Regions from separate parts of the Stenotrophomonas sp. STEN030 genome, predicted to be linked through region 1. Evidence: riboswitches for the same ligand, from Rfam matches in the RefSeq annotation. Region 1 holds a riboswitch; the other holds the start of a gene.

Region 1 (7,728 bases):
AAAGCCGCAAGGATGGGCAGGCTGCGGGTTATTAAGGCTCGTTGCTGAGCAAGCGGTGCTGTAACTGCGCCCATCCGTCGGCCAGAGCCAAAGGGGAGGGCGCTTTGAACTTGAGTGCAACTCCGGGACGCCGCCGATTGTCTGTAGTCAGGGGTCGGCGTTGGTGTCTGCTTCTGCGGCCATGCGTGCTTCTTCCTGCGCTGCCTGCTCGCGTTCGATCCACGCCTCCATCATGTGTCGCGCGCGCTGTGCGAGCCGACGTTGGCGGTTGTGCTCGGCGTCCAGTACCCGGTACAGCGAAATCATCACCAGCACCATCAACAACGCGAATGGCAATGCTGCAATGGTGATCATGCCCTGCAGTGCTTCAAGACCGCCTGCCAGCAGCAGCACCGCAGCGATCAGTGCAATGGCAATGCCCCATACCAGCTTGCGCGACAACGGAGGATCGCCGGCGTCATCGGTGGACATGCTGGCCAGCACCAGTACCGCAGAATCGGCGGAGGTGACGAAGAAGATGACCAGTAGTACCAGCGCCAAGCCCGACAGCAGCAACGAGGCCGGCATGCTGTCGAACAGCGTGAACAATACCGTTTCATAGCCATTGCCCAGCGCCTGGACCAGATCGGCCTGACCAAACAGCTGCGCCCACAGCGCGGTGCCGCCAAACACCGAGAACCACAGGAAACCGAGCAGGGTTGGCGCCAGTACCACCCCGACCACGAACTCGCGGACGCTGCGGCCGCGCGACACCCGCGCAATGAACGCGCCCACGAACGGCGCCCAGGCGATCCACCAGGCCCAGTAGAAGATGGTCCAGTCCGCGACCCAGGTGCTACCCGAGAAGGGCGACATGCGCAGGCTCATTGTCACCAGCTGGTTGAGGTAGGAGCCCAGCGTGGTGGTAAAGGTATCGAAAATAAAGCCGGTGGGGCCGAGCACCAGCACTGCGGCCAGCAGCAACGCCGCCAACGCCAGATTGAAGTTGGACAACCACTTGATGCCACGGTCCACGCCGCTGGTGGTGGAGATCATGTAGAGCACGAAGGCGATGGCGATGACGGTCATCTGCAGTGGCACGCCTGCGCTCACGCCGAACACCCGTTGCATGCCGGCGGCGATCTGGATGGTGCCGAACCCCAGCGTGGTGGCGACACCGATGGCAGTGGCTACCACGGCGGCAATGTTCACCAGCTTGCCGACCCAGCCACGATGATGGCGGCCGATGACCGGTTGCAACATGTCGCTGATCAGACCCCGGCCATTGCGGTTGTACTGGAACCAGGCCATTGCCAACCCGATCAGCGCATAGATCGCCCACGGGTGCAGGCCCCAATGAAAGAATGAGTAGCGCATCGCGGCACGGGCGGCATCCATGCTTTGCGGCGTCAGGCCTTCCGGCGGGGTGACGAAATGCGATACAGGCTCGGCCGCCCCCCAGAACACCAGGCCGATGCCCATGCCAGCGGCGAACAGCATCGACAGCCAGCTTGCACGGGAAAAGTCCGGCTCGGCGTCTTCGCCACCGATGCGCAGGCTGCCGAAGCGCCCGAACGCCAGATACAGCAGGAACGACAGCGTCAAAAACACGATCAGCAGGTACATCCAGCCGGCCCCGCGCACAACCTGGGTCAGCGCGGCCTGCACCACGTCGTTGAAGGGGCCTGGCGCGAGGCCAGCAATCAGCACCAGCAGCGCGACCAGTGCGATGGAGACACGAAACACCATGGAGGAGCTTCTCCGATCAAATAAGCGATTGAGGGGAGCGAGCCAGAGCTTGCAGGACAACCGGCGTGCACGATGGCAACGGGCCGGGAAAGGGGGAGCGGCAAGCGCCGCAAGGCAGTCATTGGGAACCAGCCGCAGCAGCATGCTACTGAATGGCACGTCACGATTACGTTAGTGAGCTGTGAGGTCATGTGCTTGACGGCTGTACCCGCAGCTAGCCAATCCTCGTTCCCGCCGGGTTGGCATTCTCGTCGATTGCAGGTCTAATGACGCCCGAAGCGGGGGTACCGCGGCCACTGGGCCACGGTTGAGACATACCCTTCGAACCTGATCCGGCTCATACCGGCGTAGGGAAGCTTCGTGTGCCGCCAGTCGATGTGCCCGCAATGGGCCAGGACCGGCTGGCGTACGCCTTCGCTTCGTTCCGTCATGCGAATCCCTCGCGTGGCCTTCGCACTTCGCGTGTGGATAGACAGGACGAATGCCAATGAACGCACAGCCCAGCCTGCAGCAACAGGCCCAGCAACTCTCCGAGTCGGTGACCCGGCCGATACCCGGTTCGCGCAAGATCTTCGTCGGGGGCTCGCGCCCGGACCTGCAGGTGCCGATGCGTGAGATCGCGCTGACCCGCACACCAACCCTGTTTGGCGGCGAAGAGAATCATCCGGTCACCGTGTATGACACCTCCGGCCCGTATACGGACCCACAGGCCAATATCGATCTGGCAGTTGGGCTGGCGGCGGTGCGCAGCGCCTGGATCGAGGAACGCGGCGATACCGAGCAGTTGGCCGGGCTCAGTTCAGAGTTCGGTCGTGGTCGCCAGCACGATGCCAGACTCGATGCCGTGCGTTTCCCCGGCCGCACGCTGCCCCGGCGTGCCATCGGCACTGCCAATGTCACCCAGATGCACTATGCGCGCCGTGGCATCGTTACCCCTGAGATGGAATACGTCGCCATCCGCGAGAACCAGCGACTGGACGCGGTGCGTGATGCCGGTCTGCTTGCGCAGCATCCGGGGCAGAGCTTTGGTGCCAACATCCAACAGATCATCACGCCGGAGTTCGTACGCGATGAAATTGCGCGTGGCCGTGCGGTGTTGCCGAACAACATCAACCATCCCGAGTGCGAGCCGATGATCATCGGCCGCAACTTCCTCACCAAGATCAACGCCAACATCGGCAACAGCGCGGTGTCGTCGGGTATCGCCGAGGAAGTGGAGAAGCTGGTGTGGGCGATCCGCTGGGGCGGCGATACGGTGATGGATCTGTCTACCGGCAAACATATCCATGAGACGCGCGAATGGATCGTGCGTAACTCGCCGGTGCCGATTGGCACCGTGCCGATCTACCAGGCGCTGGAGAAAGTCGATGGTCGCGCTGAAGCGCTGACCTGGGAGATCTTCCGCGACACCTTGATCGAGCAGGCCGAGCAGGGCGTGGACTATTTCACCATCCATGCCGGCGTGCTGCTGCGGCATGTGCCGCTGACGGCAAAGCGCGTTACCGGCATCGTCTCGCGCGGTGGCTCGATCATGGCCAAGTGGTGCTTGGCACATCACAAGGAGAACTTCCTTTACACACACTTCGAAGATATCTGCCAGATCATGAAGGCGTATGACGTCTCCTTCAGTCTCGGTGACGGCCTGCGCCCGGGCTGCATTGCCGATGCCAATGACGCGGCGCAGTTCGGTGAACTGGAAGCGTTGGGCGAGCTGACCAAGATTGCGTGGAAGCACGATGTGCAGACCATCATCGAAGGCCCCGGCCATGTGCCGATGCAGCTGATCAAACAGAACATGGACAAGCAGCTGCAGGAGTGCGGTGAAGCACCGTTCTATACGTTGGGGCCACTGACTACCGATATCGCGCCGGGTTACGACCACATCACCAGTGCGATCGGTGCGGCGATGATCGGCTGGTATGGCACGGCGATGCTTTGCTATGTGACGCCGAAGGAACACCTGGGTCTGCCCAACCGGCAGGACGTGCGCGACGGCATCATGGCTTACAAGATCGCCGCGCATGCCGCCGATCTGGCAAAGGGCCATCCGGGCGCACAGGTCCGTGACAACGCCTTGAGCAAGGCGCGCTTCGAGTTTCGTTGGGAAGATCAGTTCAACCTCGGTCTGGATCCGGAGAAGGCCAAGGAATTCCATGATGAGACGCTGCCGAAGGACGCGCACAAGTTGGCCCACTTCTGCTCGATGTGCGGCCCGCATTTCTGCTCGATGAAGATCACCCAGGATGTGCGTGAGTACGCTGCCGAGCAGGGGGTGGATGAGGCGCAGGCGCTGGTGACCGGGATGGCCGAGAAATCGGCGCAGTTCCGCGAGCAGGGCGCGCAGGTCTACCGGGTCGAATAAGCCGGTGAGTCGGGGCCGGGCATCCACGCGGGTGCCCCGGCCGCTGATTGACGCCAGCACGGGTACGGACGTGTTAGCGTGCAGCCGTCCACACCAGGGGTAGATCATGAAACTTCGCTTTGTTTCTCTGCTTTTCGTCTTGTCCACGCTGCTCCTGCTGGGCGCCTGCGCCAGCACCCCGCGCGTCGCCAGCCAGGCAGATCCTACTGCCGATTTTTCGAGCTACCGCAGCTTCGCGTTCTTCAGCCCGCTGGCGCTTGAGCAGCACGGCTATACCACCATCACCAGCAACCGCATCCGCGCGGCGGTGCGCGCGCAGATGGAGTCACGCGGTTACCGTTTCGATGAAGCCAATCCGGACCTGTGGGTGAACCTCAACGCCTATATGCAGGACAAGACCCAGGTCACCACGATGCCGGAAGTGGATTACGACTATTACTACAGCTATCGCGCCCGCGGTTATGTTGCCGTGCCGTACTGGCGCGACCGCACTGATGTACGTCAGTACACGGAAGGCACCTTGAACGTGGACGTGGTGGATGTGCGGAAGAAGCAACTGGTTTGGGAAGGCGTTGCGGTCGGCACAGTCGGACGGCTGAAGCCGGAACAGCGTGGCGAGCGGATCGATGCGGCGGTGGCAGCGATCTTTGCCACCTATCCGTATCGCGCCGGGATGGCAGCTAGCCCGACCCCCTGAGCTCCGCGCCTGCGGGCTTTGGATCAACTACACCGCTCGGCACTGGCAATGAAAGGATGCGTATGCACTCGCGCTTGAGGTGGATCGTGATGGCGCGCAGGCACCCGTCGGCATGGTTGCTGGCGGTGCAGCTGCTCGGTGTACTGCTCTACCCTGCGATGGAACACATGCCGGCCGGACGCGCGCTGTTCGGCGCGTTCGGCATGCTGGTGCTGGGTTTGGCGGTATGGGTGGTGCGGCGTAGCCCGCTGCTGTTGTGGCTGGCGTTGACGCTGGCGATCCCGGCGGTGGTGTTCTCGGTCGCCGGTGCATTGTTGGGGCGCCATTCGCTGATCGCGGTAGCGCAGGCATTCGAGAGCCTGCTGTATTTCTATACCTCATGTAGCTTGATTGCCTACATGCTGCAGGACCACAAGGTGACCCGCGATGAGCTGTTTGCCGCCGGCGCCACTTTTACCTTGCTGGCTTGGGCATTCGCGTTTGCCTATTCAGTATGCCAACACGTCTATCCAGGCAGTTTTGTCGCCACCAGCGAGGGTGATTTCAGGAGCTGGGTCGAGTTGCTTTATCTCAGCTTCAGCTTGTTGTCAGGGGTAGGCCTGAGTGACGTGGTTCCTGTGCATCCACAGGCACGTGCGTTGGTGATGCTGGAGCAGTTTGCAGGCGTTATGTACGTTGCGTTGGTGGTTTCACGGCTGGTTGGCCTGACCATCTACAAGGCAGAAAAAACTGAACGCTAGATAAAAAAAACGCGCCAGAAGGCGCGAATCATGTAGCTGATTATGTAATTTCGTCGGCGAGAGAGAGCCTGATGTCGTCCACGTTTGGCACGTGGGGAACTTCGTTAGAGTAATATCTGTTCCAGATAAAACATTTGCTCTGTGCGTTGATGCCTTTTGCGGAATTTGGCGGCTTGTAAGGGTTTGGACCCGGAAAGCTGGACACAGGATTGGTGTCCGCCAGCGATTTTGAAAGACCGCGATGGCAATGAACCCCACCGAAAAACCAAGCTCTGACCGACTGCGCGTCGGTGAGTGTCTGGTGGTGCTTTCCTCTCGTGAGGTGCATCTGCCAGGGACACGCAAGATCCAGCGGCTCACACCCAAATCGGTGGGGGTGTTGTTGGCGCTTGCGCGCAGGCCGGGGCAGGTGGTGACACGCGACGAGCTGTTTGCCGAGGTCTGGCCGGACACCATGCCGACCAATGACGTGCTGACCCAGGCGGTAACCCAGCTGCGCAAGACGTTTGCCGCAAGCGAGGCCGGTGAGGGTGCACCTTATATAGAAACCATCGCCAAGACAGGATATCGACTGCTTGCCGCGGTGGTTTGGGAGTCGAGTCCGGAAACTGCGATTGTTGATGCGCTCGAGAGCGCTGACGCGGCAGTCGCTGATCCAGCGTCTGCGGACACGCGCGAATCAGCACGCTACAAACGTCGCAAGGTGCGTCGTTATGGCCTGCTGGTAATCGGCATTGCCTTGTTGCTCAGCACGCTGGTGATGGCATGGTTGCTGTGGGGGCGTGGTACGCCTTCGCAGGCGGATGCTACGGTTGTCGAGGGCAATCGGGTGGTGGGCAGTCCTGCGCGCCCGTATCGGCTGATTACCGCTAGCGAAGACGTTGAGGTCAATCCTTCACTCTCACCCGATGGTGCGTTGGTTGTGTTCGCGCGCGAGAAGGACAACAGCTCCAGCTTGTGGATACAGAGTGTAAGCAACGCGACCGCCACGCCGCTGCTGGTGACGCCCGCCGGGGCCTCGGACCGCTTCCCGGTGTGGTCACCAAATGGCCGCAATATCGCCTTTGCGCGCTTCCTCGCGCAGGGCGACTGCGAGGTGCTGGTAGTGTCGGCGACCGGTAACGGCTTGCGCCGCGCCACGCGTTGCGACGGTGCCGACATGCTCAGCTTTGACTGGGCGCCGGACGGTGCGAGTCTGTTGTTTGGTTCCATGACCGGCCGTTATGCGAGCCGCGGCATCCGCAGTCTGGACCTGGCCTCAGGACGCTGGTCATCGTTGCAGTACGAGATGGGGGCCGACGATTTCGACTATGCGCCGCGCTATTCGGCGGACGGGAAAAAAATCGGTTTCGTGCGCAATCCCCAGGTGGGCGACATGTGGGTGATGGATGCCGATGGCAGCAATGCGCAGCGCTTGACCGACGAGGCCGCCGAAATCAGAGGTTGGAGTTGGTTGGGCTCGGATGAAATGGTGTTCGGCCGCCGTATCGACAGCGAAGCGCGCCTGTATCGCTTGGATGTGGCGACGCGCGCCTTGCGTGACATGGGAATTGACAACGCACAGAGCCCCGCGGTGTCGCGTGGTGGTGGCAACCTGGCGTTCATGCGCAGCCAGCCGCAGTACGGCTTGTTCCGCATCCCGCTGGGAGCCGATCCAGGCACGTCGCAGCGACTGTTTGGGTCTTCGGCGCGTGATGGCCAGCCAATGGTCTCGCCAGATGGTGCGCAGTTGGCTTTCACCTCCGACCGTTCCGGTGCGTTTGCACTGTGGTGGGCACGCCTGAATGAACCTGCGTCTCTGCAGATGATCGAAGGGGTACGCCCTGAGGCGCGGCAGCCCATGGACTGGTCTGCCGATGGGCGGCGCCTGTTGGTGACCGGGCGTGATGCTGATGGTTCACCGGGTATTTATGAGGTGGCGCCTGAGGAAGGTCACTGGGTGAAGTTGGCGGTGCCTGTACGTGAGCCGCTGCAGGCGGTGTATGGGCCTGCCACTGATACGTTGCTGGTGGTTGAGCGCGGTGATGATGAGCGGATGGCATTGACCTTGTTTGATCGCAGTCAGCAGCCGTGGAAACGCTTGGCATCATTGGAGGGCGTGTCGCAGGTGCGTTACGACAATGCAGGACAGCGGGTGTTGTTCACGCGTTTAGCCAGTGGCGGGCTTTGGCAGGTGGCACCGGACTTGAGCCAGGACAGTG
Region 2 (7,728 bases), on a different contig from region 1:
CACCGAGGCTGAAGCGCTGCTGCTGGAAAACCAGCTGATCAAGTCGCTGAACCCGCGCTACAACGTCTCGCTGCGTGACGACAAAACCTACCCGCAGGTGTTGCTGACCCGTGAGCAATGGCCGCGGATTGCCTTGCATCGCGGTCCACGTGCATTGCCCGGGCGTTACTACGGACCGTATCCCGGCGTTGGCGCGGTACGCGAAACGCTGAACCTGATGCACAAGCTGTTCAAGCTGCGCAGCTGCGAAGACAGCGTATTTCGCAACCGCTCGCGGCCCTGCCTGCAGTACCAGATCGGCCGTTGCAGCGCGCCCTGCGTGGAGCTGGTGCCACAGGCCGAATACGACGAATCGGTGCGGCGCGCGGCGATGTTCCTGGAAGGCAAAAGCGATCAGCTTGCCGAGGAGTTGATGCAAGCGATGCAGCAGGCCAGCGATGCACTGGAGTTCGAGCGTGCCGCGCGGCTGCGTGATCTGGTGGCGTCACTGCGCAGCATGCAGAACCGGCAATACGTGGATGGGCGTGCTGCCGACCTGGACGTGCTGGCCTGCGCAACCCAGGGCGCCAGCGCCTGCGTGATGCTGCTGGCGTTCCGCGATGGCCGCAACCTGGGTACGCGCGCGTTCTTCCCGCGTACCAATGGCGAAGACAGTGCCGAGGAAGTGTTGGCAGCGTTTGTCTCGCAGTATTACGTCGAACATGAGCCGCCGGCTGAAGTGTTGTTGGATCGGCAGATTCCGGATGCGGAGATGATCGAAGCCGCGCTCAGTGCCTCGGCCGAGCGCAAGGTGGCGCTGAAGTGGAACGTGCGCGGTGAACGCGCCGGCTACGTGGAACTGGCCAGCCGCAATGCGCAGATCACCCTTGTCGCCGAGATGGACAGCGCTGGTGCGCAGCAGGCGCGCAGCGAAGCGGTACGGCAGATGCTGGGTCTGGCCGAGCCGGTCAAGCGCGTGGAGTGCTTCGATATCAGTCACACCATGGGTGAGGCCACGGTGGCCTCGTGCGTGGTGTTTGATGCTGCCGGCCCGGTGCGCGCGCAGTACCGGCGCTACAACATCAGTGGCATCGAGCCGGGCGACGATTACGCAGCCATGCGTCAGGCCATCGACCGCCGCTTCCGCCGTGCGGTGGAAGAGGGCGGGGTGTTGCCGGATGTATTGCTGATCGACGGTGGCGCCGGACAGTTGGCGCAGGCACAGGCGGCGCTGGCTGACCTCGGCGTGGAAGGGGTGATGCTGGTAGGAGTGGCCAAAGGCGTGGAGCGCCGCGCCGGCCACGAAGCGCTGGTGCTGCCTGATGGTCGCGAGCTGCGCCCCGGCGCGGCGTCACCGGCCCTGCAGTTCATCCAGCAGGTGCGTGACGAGGCCCATCGCTTTGCCATTACCGGCCATCGCGGGCGTCGCCAGAAGGCGCGCATGACCAGCAAACTCGAAGATATTCCCGGTATCGGCCCGCGCCGGCGCGCCAGCCTGCTCAAGCATTTCGGCGGGATTGCCGGTTTGAAGGCGGCAGGTGAGGCTGAAATCGCCCGCGTGGAAGGCATCAATGATGCCCTCGCTGCGCGTATCTACGCTAACCTTCATGGTCTGTCGGTACCCGATCCGGCGGCGGAGTAAGTTTGTAATGAAATTGACCATCCCCACCTGGCTGACATTGCTGCGGATCATGATGATCCCGGTGCTGGTGCTGGTGTTCTACTTGCCCTATGCCTGGACCAACTTCGCCTCGGCGGCGATTTTCGGCCTGGCGGCGATCACCGATTGGCTGGACGGCTGGGTGGCGCGCAAGTACGAGCAGCATTCGGCGTTCGGGGCATTCCTGGACCCGGTGGCGGACAAGTTGATGGTGGCGGTGGCCTTGTTCCTGATCGTGCAGGGGCATCCGACGCCGTGGATGGCGTTCTGGGCGGCGGTGATCGTGGGCCGTGAAATCGCAGTATCGGCGTTGCGCGAGTGGATGGCCGAGATCGGCCAGCGCGCCAAGGTGCGGGTGGCGATGATCGGCAAGGTCAAGACCACCGCGCAGATGGTGGCGTTGCTGTGCCTGTTGTACTCGGTGTCGCCCAATACCTCGTACAAAACCATCTGGATGGGTGAACCGGTTTTCCATATTGGTGACTGGATGTTGGCCATCGCGGCTTTGCTGACTCTGGTGTCTGCGCTGCAGTACCTGCGTGCGGCTTGGCCGAGCCTGCGTGAAGATGAAAAAGCTGCGCGCAATGGTGCGGTTAAAAAGTGAACAGGCTGTTGACACTGTGGCCAATGCATGTAGAATTTCGCCTCCCAAGCGGGAATAGCTCAGTTGGTAGAGCGCAACCTTGCCAAGGTTGAGGTCGCGAGTTCGAGTCTCGTTTCCCGCTCCAGTTTCAAACATCTTTCCACGCGGTTTATGGGTAGATGAGTAAATAGATGTAGCAAGCCTGCGGGAATAGCTCAGTTGGTAGAGCGCAACCTTGCCAAGGTTGAGGTCGCGAGTTCGAGTCTCGTTTCCCGCTCCAGTCTTGCGATACATCTTCGAATGCTGGTTGCTTGTTTTTCAGGCGCCGCATTCAATCCGCGGGAATAGCTCAGTTGGTAGAGCGCAACCTTGCCAAGGTTGAGGTCGCGAGTTCGAGTCTCGTTTCCCGCTCCAGATAATGACCTGCAGATTCCATGTGAAATCTGCAGGTGAGAAAAGGCCCCTGACGGGGCCTTTTTTATTGTCTGCAATTTGCCTTCAGCCAGCTGTTGCCGGCAACGGCAGCAGTGGCGATGCGAAGGATCGCTCAGCGCGCGCCGTGCGGGAGCGGTTCGGTGGTTGGGGAGTTGGCAGCCGCACTCCATGCACGCAGCCCGATCACGGCAAGACCGAGGAAGAATACGTACAGCGCCGCAGTCACGTGCAGTGACTTGAACATATAGGCGCCCACGTAGACCACATCGACCACGATCCACAGCCACCAGGTGGCGGTGTGGCGGCGTGCCTGCCACCACTGTGCGACCAGGCTCAATCCGGTCAGCATCGCGTCCAGCCACGGCAGCGATGCGTCGGTGAAGCTGTGCATGCCGGCACCAAGGGCGATGCCGCCGAGCAGGCCGATGCCCAGATCACGCAGCATCTTGCTGCGTGACAGGGGCACGATGCGCACGCTGCCTTCGTCGGCGGCGTGGCGGCGCCAGTTGACCCAGCCGTAAACCAGGAAAACGGCGAAGGCGAGCTGCAGCAGCGTGTCCGAGTACAACTTGGCTTCGGCGAACACCAGTGCGTACAGCGCCACCGACAACAGGCCGACCGGCCAGGCGACCATCCGCCGTTGTGCCATCAGCCAGACGCCGAGGATGCTGCATAGCGCGGCCGACCATTCGAGCGTTGCGCCGCTCACAGTGCGATGCTCACCGATACGCGTGCCTGCCGCGGTGCGCCCGGGAACAGGTAGTAATCGCCCATGCTGCTGCCGGTATCGCGCCAGTAGAAGCGATTGAAGAGATTGTCCACCGACAGGTTCCAGTTCACTGCGTGGCCTTGCAATTGATGCTGGAAGCCCAGGCCGGCATCGAACACGTTGTAACTCGGTGCGCGAACTGCACCATCAGCACGCGCGGTATTGGCCGAGGCGTAGCGCCAGCCGCCGGTCAGGTCCAGCCCTTCAACGAAGGGCAGCGCATAGCTCAGATGCACGCTGGTGCGCAGCTTGGGCACGTTGACCAGTTGGTGACCTTCGTAACTCGGCGTGCCGGTGTCGCGCGCACGCGCCCGCAATACGCTGGCGCTGGCGGTGATCTGCAGTGCATCGGTGAGCTGGCCGTTTGCGGTCAGCTCCAAGCCGACGTGGGCCTGCTTGCCTTGCTCGACGAAGGTGTAGCCGACATCACTGCCGTCGGGCTTTGCGTACTGGTACGGCTGGGTGGTGCGGAACAGTGCAGCGCCCAGGGTCAGTTGCTCGCTGCTGGCGTACTTCACGCCGACTTCGAGCTGGCGCGATTGCACTGCCGGCAGGAAGGTATCGGCATTGGCAGTCCAGAACGGTGCTTCCTGGCCGAGCGAGATGCCTTCGACATAGCTGGCGTAGGCATTGATGCTGTCGCTGGCCTTCCACATCACCGCGGTCTGCGGCAGGAAGCGCGATAGACGGCTGCGACGTTCTGGGTTGCCACGCTTGTCGTAGGCGCGCTCGTCCAGGCGCACGTAGCGGCCGCCGGCCAGCCACTGCCAGTCTTCATTGAGCTGGATGCGATCCAGTGCGAATACCGCGGTCTGGCGGCTGTCCAGGCGACGTGCGGACGCGCCCGGCATCAGCGGCGAGGGCTCGAATACCGGCAGCTGCTTGTCATGGATGTTGACCGTGCCTACGTACTCGTTGACGTTGCGGCGCTTGTCGACGGTGCGACGGAACCGGTCAGCACCGATGGTCAGCTGATGCCCGATGCTGCCGGTGTCGAAGCTGCCGCGCAGCTCGGCGCGCAGTTCCTGGTTGCGACGGGTGTCGTCCGGGCTGCGGTAGTCGTAGATGTCGTAATCGCCGTTAGGCGCGAAGTAATTGCCGGGCACGCTGCCATCGGCGCATTGCGCGGCGTAGTAGCAGCCATAGGCGAAGGCGACGTTGTCGTCGATCACCGTGCGGCTGTGGCTGACGGCAATGCGCGATTGCCAATTGGCGTTGAAATCGTAGGTGTGCAGTGCGGTGATGTTGGTGCTGGCGATGCCTACCGGCTTCTGCCACGGCTGATAGCCGAGCAACTGCTCACGGTCCACGCCGGTCGGCAGTTCACGTCCGCCCAGCAGCTGGTAGCCGGAGGCCGAGCGCTGCGCGCTGGTCTGGTAGTTGGCGTCGACTTCGAGCTTGCCGCGCTCGCCGATCAGCCAGTCGGTCGCCAGTGAATAGAAATTGCGGCGGCCATCGGCATGTTCGATATAGGAAGCGCTGTCGTCCCACGCTGCGTTGAAGCGCAGGCCGATGCGCGGGGTCAGCCAATGGCCGACGTCGATGGCGGCGTAGCGCGAGCCTTCGTTGTCGGTGCCCAGGGTGACGGTGCGTACTTCGGCCGGCCGCTTGCCGACGTAGTTGATGATGCCGCCCGGCGCCATTACGCCGGCCGCCAGACCTGCTTCACCCTTGAGCACTTCAACGGCTTGCAGATTTTCCAGCGCCAGCCGCTGTTCACCGGCAATCGACATGCCGTTGAAGCGGTAGCCGGTGGCGGTGTCCAGCGCGAAGCCGCGGATGGCGACGTTCTGGTAATAGCCGACCGGGGCGTAGGCGTCGCCCAATGAGGCGTCATTGCTGGCCAGCTCGGACAGCGAACGCACCTGTTGGTGGTCAAGGAAGTCGCGGTCCAGCACGTTCATCGATGCCGGCGTGCTTTTCCAGTCGCCGCTGCCAAAGCTGTTGGCGCGGGAATTGTCTGCTTCCGGCTGACGGGCCTGTACGCGTACGGCGGCCAGTTCGGTCGGGGAGTGTTCGGCAGCAGCATCAAGGCCGGTGTCGCTGGCGTACAGCGGCAGGGCGGCGCTCAGGGCGAGAGACAACAGCGTGGGGCGCAGGCAGCGGTTCATTCGATTCGTCTTCAGGCAACAAGGGAGACGAAGCGAAGGCGCGCATGCGCAGCGCCAATGACGGCGCGACGGCTGCTGCTCAAAGCTCCCTACGCCGGTGCAAACCGGATCAGGTTCCAAGGGACTCTCTCAGCCTGGCAAATCCAGGCACCCCCGCTTCAGGGCGCCATTTCACTACAAATGCGAATGATTTGCGAGTCGGGCCGCTTCAGGCAGCGGCGTGCAGCGACTGCAGCAAGGCCTGGCCGGGGGCGCTGGCGAACCATTCGGGGTGGCCCAGCATGAACGGCCGCCAGGCCACATCGGCATTCGCGGTGGAGCCGGTGATGCCTTCGAAATATTCGACTTCAGACAGTGCAAAGTCGAAATGCACCATTGGCAGCAGGTCGGCCAGCAGGTGTACCCGCTCAGCCGACAAGGGCGCTACCTCGCGGTAGCCTTCGAGCAAGGCCAATGCGATCTCGACACGTACCGCCTCGGCGCCGCGTTCCAGTTCCAGCCAGGCGATGGCATTGCGCTCGATCGCCGTGGCCAGGTCGAACAGGGCGCTGGTGGGGGAGGCCAGGCCGAAGTCGAGCACGCTGCTGACTTCCATCGCATTCTCACCATGGCCCCACAGCAGGTTGGAGACATGCCAGTCGTTGTGTGCCCAGAGCCGAGGTTCGGCCTGTAGGCGTGCTGCCAGGCCGATGTGCCAAGACATGACGCTGTGCTGCAGTTGTTGCTCCCAAGGAATGCGCGACAAGTAGCAGGCCAGACCGGGTCGGTTGCAGAGATCGGCTTTGAGGGCCGCGATCGGGTCTTCCGCACGGATCAGCTCATCACGTGCGACCAGTAGGTGGGTGCTGCGCTGGGGCGCGTCATAGCTGGAGGAGGCGCGGTGCAGGGTGGCCAGCATGCGGCCGGCAGCGCGCGCGCGTTCGACTTCGGTCAGCAGCGTCCACGATGGGGCATCCCGGTACAGGTCCTGTCCATCGGCCACGGCGTGCAGCTCGTAGGTCCAGTCGCCATGTTCGATGGCGGTCTGGTCATCGTGGCCATGCAGGAGCTGGGTAACCGGCACCCCTGCCTTGGCGAGGTGGGTGATGAAGTGATGCTCTTCCTGCAGGCAAGCAGCGCTACGGACCAGTCGATGGTGCCGTTTGACGAAAACCTTGCTGTGCGAGCCCTGAACAATAGCTGCGGCCGACATCGGTCGCGGACTGTGCCAAAGCAGGGTGCTGCCAGCGTCCAGCTGCGGGTAGTAATGGCACAACCAGGCAAGCTCGGTCGCATTGATGGCGGGCCAGTCGGCGGCCACCTCATCATTGTTCAGGCCTTGCACACGGTGTGATTGCTGGGTCATCGGAACAGGCTAGGACAGGTGATACGAGGGAGGCGCGATGGTACGCCAGCCCCGCCAAGGCTGCTGAATGTAGTGCCGAGCCATGCTCGGCAGGGGCCTTCCCGGTGTAGTGCCGAGCCATGCTCGGCAAGGGGGCCTTCCCGGTGTAGTGCCGAGCCATGCTCGGCAAGGGCCTTCCCGGTAAAGCCCCAGCCAAGCATGGCTCGGTTCTACAGGGGTTGCAGATCCAGCGCAGACAGTCAAACAACCCATGTGAAAGGAATTGTTAAAAAGCGCTGGCGTGCCCCTGCCGAAGTCTGTATCATTCGCCCCACACCGCGGGAATAGCTCAGTTGGTAGAGCGCAACCTTGCCAAGGTTGAGGTCGCGAGTTCGAGTCTCGTTTCCCGCTCCAAATCGGAAAGGGCCCCCGCAGCGGGGTCTTTTCATGTCGAGGCGGTGTAGTGCTTCGGCGGTGCAATTGTTTGGCCTGGTAGCAGAGTGGTTATGCAGCGGATTGCAAATCCGCGTACGCCGGTTCGATTCCGACCCAGGCCTCCAAGTAGTAAGCAAAAAGCCCTGAGAAATCAGGGCTTTTTTGTTTTTCGTAATTTCTGGGCCTTTCGCGAAATATCCGCATTCCGGGGCGAGATGTCCCGTTTGCGACTCGTTTTCGCGTGGCAAACTCACGTCAGCATACCTAAAGTGCCTGTACGCGAGTTTGCTGGAAGGTCATGGCGACAAAACGAAAGCGGGGGGACTCCTAGCACTACATCGTGGGCGGGGTAGGGCTGCTTCCCAAGCCGATCTACCTCAGTTTTGGGGTGGAGAAGGAGGGGGATGAGTACGTTGCAAGGTTGGAAGCGTT

Evidence for each region. A riboswitch is a leader RNA that binds a small molecule or an ion and turns the genes downstream of it on or off. The one in region 1 is predicted to bind thiamine pyrophosphate.
Region 2: another riboswitch for thiamine pyrophosphate. It lies ahead of ACVOLR_RS10255 (TonB-dependent siderophore receptor); the one in region 1 lies ahead of thiC (phosphomethylpyrimidine synthase ThiC).

Annotation. Positions count from the first base shown of each region.
Region 1 covers NZ_JBRREB010000020.1:42,701-50,428, forward strand. The annotation lists gene ggt (gamma-glutamyltransferase) at 1-35, shown strand, start outside; gene ACVOLR_RS08900 (BCCT family transporter) at 148-1,728, opposite strand; TPP riboswitch at 1,999-2,100, shown strand; gene thiC (phosphomethylpyrimidine synthase ThiC) at 2,216-4,090, shown strand; gene ACVOLR_RS08910 (DUF4136 domain-containing protein) at 4,230-4,787, shown strand; gene ACVOLR_RS08915 (ion channel) at 4,844-5,527, shown strand; gene ACVOLR_RS08920 (winged helix-turn-helix domain-containing protein) at 5,775-7,728, shown strand, end outside.
Region 2 covers NZ_JBRREB010000024.1:39,251-46,978, forward strand. The annotation lists gene uvrC (excinuclease ABC subunit UvrC) at 1-1,621, shown strand, start outside; gene pgsA (CDP-diacylglycerol--glycerol-3-phosphate 3-phosphatidyltransferase) at 1,629-2,243, shown strand; tRNA gene ACVOLR_RS10235 (tRNA-Gly) at 2,292-2,367, shown strand; tRNA gene ACVOLR_RS10240 (tRNA-Gly) at 2,427-2,502, shown strand; tRNA gene ACVOLR_RS10245 (tRNA-Gly) at 2,561-2,636, shown strand; gene pnuC (nicotinamide riboside transporter PnuC) at 2,770-3,366, opposite strand; gene ACVOLR_RS10255 (TonB-dependent siderophore receptor) at 3,363-5,537, opposite strand; TPP riboswitch at 5,607-5,702, opposite strand; gene ACVOLR_RS10260 (phosphotransferase enzyme family protein) at 5,746-6,882, opposite strand; tRNA gene ACVOLR_RS10265 (tRNA-Gly) at 7,200-7,275, shown strand; tRNA gene ACVOLR_RS10270 (tRNA-Cys) at 7,348-7,421, shown strand; gene ACVOLR_RS10275 (hypothetical protein) at 7,637-7,728, shown strand, end outside.